Regions from separate parts of the Priestia sp. TRN 1309 genome, predicted to be linked through region 2. Evidence: riboswitches for the same ligand, from Rfam matches in the RefSeq annotation. Region 2 holds a riboswitch; the other holds the start of a gene.

Region 1 (3,145 bases), on a different contig from region 2:
GCAAGGAAATTGTTCAATTTTTTACACAGTACGGGGAACTTGGAATGGTTGGAATTTTGGTCAGCGGCTTGTTTTTTATTTGGCTAGGTTCGAAAATGATGCTGCTTTCGCACGCAATTGGGGCTTCTTCTTATCAGCAGCTTAATACATATTTATTTGGTGATGTACTTGGAAAAGCGGTAAACGGTGTAATGATCGTCATTTTATTTGGAGTAACTTCAGTCATGCTAGCGAGTACGGGGGCAATAGGAAAAGAACAGTTCGGACTGTGGCCTCCTGTTGGGATGATTTGTACAATTGTTTTAACTTATATATTTATCGCAAGAGGAATTAACGGTATTTTAATGGTTAATTCTCTTGTTGTGCCGATGATGCTTTCATTTGCTTTTATCATCTTTGTGCCAAATGTCAGCTATTTCTCACTGATTCAAACGAAGCCAGACTTAACGCTCGTCACACAGTGGAAGTGGGCGGTTAGTCCCTTTTTATATATTTCCCTAAATCTAGCTTTGGCTCAGGCCGTTTTAGTTCCATTAGGAAGCTCCGTGAAAGATAAGAGCGTGATCAAAAAAGGGGCCGTAATAGGAGGATGTGTACTTACGTTTATGCTTGTTTCTACTCATCTTGCCCTTTCCAATTTGCCTTATTCATTTCAACTTGATATTCCTATGAGTGCCGTTGTTAAAAATATCTCAGCGTGGGTGAATGTTTTATTTACGGTAGTTGTGTTAGGTGAGATTTTTACTACATTGATTGGAAATGTATTTGGAATCGCTAAACAGCTTCAATCATTTCTTCCCCTGAATGACAAACAAGCTTTTGCGTTTATTATCTTGGCATGCTTTATTATCGGGCAATTTGGATATGCTCAGCTTCTTGAGTTTTTGTATCCGATATTTGGCTATATTGGACTAGCTTTTGTATGGATGCTATGTATTAAAAAAGAAAAAATAAGCTAAAAGCTGGATTTTGCAGAACAGATGTGAAAAAACGAAGTTAAATGATGTGACAAGTCGATTTTACTTTGCTATAATGTAAAACAAATAAGACTCTAGCAGTCGAATATATTATCCTTCGGGGTCGGGTGTAAGTCCCAACCGGCGGTGATAAAGCATATGCTTTTAAGCCCGTGACCCGTTTTCATACGATGTATGTTAGCGGTGGATCTAGTTAAAATCTAGAGCCGACAGTAAAAGTCTGGATGGGAGAAGGATCAGGAAGCACAGTTGTTTTTTTGTGTTGTATTAATAAGGGACAGGTTTGCCTTTTTTAAAGCTACCCTTGTTTTTGTACACAAAATATAACTGTTTATTTCGTATACAATTAGCGGAATTTTGCATAGATAAAACTGATTCAGCTCAGCCGACCCCTTGGACATTTGTTCAAGGGGCTTTTTTATTTTCAGTGGTTGGGGGAAAGATAAATATGAAAAAAAAGCAGCTGCTATTTCAAAACGGCATAAGAAGTTGGAATAGCGCCAAAGCAGGTGAAGAAAATGTTCACAGGTATTATTGAAGAAATTGGAAAAATAAAACGGATTCAAAAGGCTACAGAAGCAATTGTTCTTACGATTGATGCGAAGACCGTGTTAGAAGATGTGAACTTAGGGGACAGTATTTCAGTTAACGGCGTTTGTTTAACCGTAACGGCTTACTCTCAAAATGAATTTACGGTCGACGTCATGCCGGAGACGATTAAAGCAAGTACCCTGCAGCTTCTAACCGTTGGATCACGTGTTAACTTAGAACGGGCGATGGCTGCAAATGGCCGGTTTGGAGGGCATTTCGTCAGCGGACACGTTGATGGAATTGGAACCATTGTAAGCAAAACACGTAAAGGAAATGCCTTTTATTATGAAATTCAAGTGGATCCTGAACTTCGTGAATTTATGATGTTAAAAGGATCTGTTTCTGTAGACGGAACAAGTCTTACTATTTTTGATGTCAGCAATCAATCATTTACTATTTCTCTTATTCCTCATACGGTGCTTCACACAGTCGTGGGAGACAAACAGCGAGGAGACAAGGTGAATATTGAATGCGATATGTTAGCTAAATATATGCATCAGATGATGGCTAACAAGTCAACTCCTGGCGCCTCGAATCGGTCAGGTAATATGAAGGATTTATTGCAGCAGCATGGTTTTACAAATTAACAGTGAGGTGAAAGAGATGTTTCATAAAGTAGAAGAAGCCATTGAAGAGTTAAAAAAGGGAAAAGTGGTTATTGTATGCGACGATGAAGATCGAGAAAATGAAGGAGATTTTATTGCATTAGCCGAAAAAACGACGCCTGAGGTTATTAACTTTATGGCTACTCATGGAAGAGGATTAATTTGTACACCTGTTAATGAAGAAATTGCGCATAAATTGAATCTTCACCCGATGGTAGTGAACAATACGGATGTACATGGAACAGCATTTACAGTAAGTATTGATCATATTTCAAGTACAACAGGTATCAGTGCGTACGAACGTTCTGCTACCGTTATGGCTCTTGTAAATGAAGCAACGGTAGCAAGTGATTTCCAACGACCAGGACACATTTTTCCGTTGATTGCAAAAGACGGGGGCGTTCTGCAGCGTGCGGGTCATACAGAGGCCGCTGTTGATTTAGCCGTGTTAGCAGGAGGAAAGCCTGCGGGTGTTATTTGTGAAATCATGAATGAAGATGGAACAATGGCACGCGTACCGGATTTAACAAAGATTGCAGAGCAATTTGATTTAAAAATGATTACAATAAAAGATTTGATTGCCTACCGCCGCAAACATGACCAGCTGATTAGCCGTGAAGTAGAAGTAAGCTTACCTACGGCATTTGGTGATTTTAAGGCTGTAGGATATACAAATAAACTTGATAATAAAGAACATGTGGCTCTTATCAAGGGTGATATCGATCATAATAGCCCCGTTCTCGTGCGGGTTCACTCCGAGTGCTTGACTGGAGATGTGTTTGGCTCTGAGCGCTGTGACTGCGGTCCTCAGCTTCACGCAGCTCTTACGCAAATTGAAGAAGAAGGACGCGGCATTCTGCTGTATATGCGTCAAGAGGGCAGAGGTATTGGCTTATTAAATAAGCTAAGAGCATATAAGCTGCAGGAAGAAGGATACGATACCGTAGAAGCGAATGAAAAACTCGGGTTTGC
Region 2 (3,145 bases):
ATGATATGATGAATAACCCCTAAAAGTTGAATATGCACATAATGCTCATCGAGTTCATATTGATATGCTAACTGATTTTTTGTAAAGCCTACTCTTTCGTATCCAGTCAGTTGCAAAACAAAAAGAGACGCATCCCGTTCCGTACAATCTTTCAAGCACGTTCGGAGCTCTTTGAATAGCTCGGCGGCTAACTCTTGACGCGTTTGCTTTTGAGACATAATATACGTTTTGACCCATTGAATGACCTCAGGATTTTTGGAAATGGGTAAAAACCCTTTTTGAAAATACTGTAGGTTTGATAAGGTCTGAATGAACAAAGTGATTCTTGCTAAAAATAATTGAGTACTGCTTGCGAATTTCCATCCGTCTAAAGCTGGATGAAAGGGCCGAGCCGTCAGTTCATCTTCAAGGCGTGTTCGTCCCTTATCTGTCATCACATACTTTTGATTTTCAGTTTCTTCGATATACTGCTGTTCTTTTAAATATGCAACGCAGGTTTCAAAAGACCGTTTATCTAAGTAAAAAAATGACTGAAAAAGAAAAGAGATTCCAAAAATTTTTCCGTCTTGAATTGTTTGCGCTGACTTTTTACCTGTTAATAAATGATAAATACCATAGGCGGTTCGCTCACCTTTTAACTGTTTTATACAAAATAAAATGCTAACTTGAATATAATTCAAAGGTGTCAACTTCCTTTCTCATTCATTGTACCAAAAGTGACCAATAGCATGTGAGATAAAGGCTTTTTAGCTCTTTCCTTTATGTATCAAAACGTTTGGATAAGTGAAGAAACCTTGATTTGATAAGCATTCTCAGTGACTTTTCTATTGAAAAGTTTTATAAATCATTTTACAATGAATAAGGAGAAATTTCACTCTTGATTCGCGAAGAGATTATATAATGAGAAATTTTCGAACACTTTACAGGAGGTCTTGTTATGCCAAAATATACAATTGTTGATAAAGATACTTGCATCGCATGCGGCGCTTGCGGAGCAGCAGCACCAGACATTTATGATTATGATGATGAAGGTATTGCATTCGTAACATTAGATGATAACCAAGGTGTAGTAGAAATTCCAGAAGATCTAGAAGATGATATGATGGATGCAATGGAAGGCTGCCCTACGGATTCAATTCGCGTAGCGGATGAAAAATTCGAAGGCGATGCTAATAAATTCGAATAAGTATTGAACAAACCTGTAGTATAGTACATGCTGCAGGTTTTTTTATATATAAAAATCGCTCTCCCCGGGAGAGCGATTGAATTAAACAGCAACGCGGCGCGTGATCCATTGCTTCATTTTTGAAAACAATAAGACAAAAATAACCCCTGTTGCTGCTCCTTTTATTAAGTTAAACGGCAAAATACCTGCAACGATATATTGACGCGCTTGTTCACTAGACATTTCTGGCGATTGTAAGAAGATTGTATACGCCGGTAAAAAGACATAATAATTTAAGACAGCCATGAGTACCGTCATTACAACCGTACCCGTAACCAAACCTATCGTTACGCCTTTAGCTGTTTTAAATCGACGGAACATATATGATACAGGAAGAACGAACAGTAAACCAGCTACAAAGTTCGCCACTTGACCAACCGGAACCCCTGTAGCACTTCCTTGAATTAAATAATTCAATAAATTTTTTATTCCTTCTACTATAACAGCAGCCATAGGTCCAAATACAAGTGCTGCTACGAGTGCAGGAATTTCGCTAAAATCAATTGTTAAAAACGGAGGTAATCCAGGAATCGGAAAATTAATCATCATTAAAATGTAAGCAATACTGCTTAACATTCCTAGTATAACCAGCTTTTGAGTTTTCTTACTTTGTTGCATCTTGCCTCTCTCCTTCTTTGTGATCCACTCTTCAAAGAAGAAAGGTTCAACTTCATATCCCCACGCAAAAACCTCCCAACAAATGATTCGTTGAGAGGAGACATGGCAGGCATATTTAATAAACGTTCATCACATTAGGTTTTGAACGCTGAACCTCCACCTTCTCCCATCCAGACTGTACTGTCGGCTTTGGAATTTCACCAAATCTGCTCGTATGTATTACATATAAGCTCGCGGGCTCAAAACAATTTGTTTTTTACCGCCGGTCGGGAATTTCACCCTGCCCCGAAGATAGACCAATATTTAATTATGAATTTATTATATGTTATCTCGAATTAAAAGTAAATAAAGAAGTTTTTTTAATTCCTATTAAATTGATGTCTTTTATAAACTTCATTACTGTTTTATATGTAAAATAAGGAAATAAGTGCATAACCAACAGCATTATGACATATTTATAGTTTCAATTTTACGTTTACAATTGTGTATTTGATAACTAATTGTAAAGTTTAAAAAATATAATTGACAGAATTTTTTTAACATGGTAAATTATCAAATATTTGATGATAGTAAAATCCAAGGGAGATGTTCACGTCATGTATAACGTATTAGTAGCTGATTCAATTAGCAATGAAGGTCTTGCTCCACTACTTGAAGCTCCTCATGTGAATCTTACGCGAAAAAAAGTTGAAGAAGTTGAGAATGATTTGCATACGTACGATGCGCTTTTAGTACGGAGTGCTACGACGGTTACAGAGGATTTGCTGGCAAAAATGCCGAATTTAAAAATTGTTGCTCGCGCTGGAGTAGGTGTCGATAATATTGATATTGAAGCCTCAACCAAACGAGGGGTTGTCGTTATTAACGCGCCGAACGGAAATACCATTTCAACGGCGGAACATACATTTGCTATGATGGCTAGCTTGTTTCGGCATATCCCCCAAGGAAATGCTTCAGTCAAAGCGCGCGAATGGAACCGCTCAGCATTTGTTGGAACAGAGCTTAATCGCAAACACCTGGGCATTATCGGATTTGGACGAATTGGCTCAGAGCTTGCTAAACGCGCAAAAGCCTTCAATATGAGCGTTCACGTTTACGATCCTTTTTTAACCTCTTCCCGAGCTGAAAAGCTAGGCGTAGAACTATTATCCCTGGATGAATTACTAGCAGCAGCGGATGTAATTACCGTACACACTCCGCTTACGAAAGAAACCAAGGGATTGCTCAATCATGAAACATTAGCCAAAACAAAGAAGGGTGTATTTTTATTAAACTGCGCACGCGGCGGGATCATTGATGAAA

The links. A riboswitch is a leader RNA that binds a small molecule or an ion and turns the genes downstream of it on or off. The one in region 2 is predicted to bind FMN.
Region 1: it holds a riboswitch for FMN, as region 2 does, so the genes downstream of both, ribE (riboflavin synthase) here and ACRPLQ_RS00770 (ECF transporter S component) in region 2, are expected to answer to the same signal.

Annotation. Positions count from the first base shown of each region.
Region 1 is NZ_JBOZGM010000003.1:107,354-110,498, reverse strand. Features, by position in the region: gene ACRPLQ_RS12865 (YkvI family membrane protein) at 1-959, shown strand, start outside; FMN riboswitch at 1,067-1,217, shown strand; gene ribE (riboflavin synthase) at 1,496-2,155, shown strand; gene ACRPLQ_RS12855 (bifunctional 3,4-dihydroxy-2-butanone-4-phosphate synthase/GTP cyclohydrolase II) at 2,172-3,145, shown strand, end outside.
Region 2 is NZ_JBOZGM010000001.1:142,682-145,826, reverse strand. Features, by position in the region: gene ACRPLQ_RS00780 (helix-turn-helix domain-containing protein) at 1-680, opposite strand, end outside; gene ACRPLQ_RS00775 (ferredoxin) at 938-1,186, shown strand; gene ACRPLQ_RS00770 (ECF transporter S component) at 1,268-1,843, opposite strand; FMN riboswitch at 1,998-2,140, opposite strand; gene serA (phosphoglycerate dehydrogenase) at 2,440-3,145, shown strand, end outside.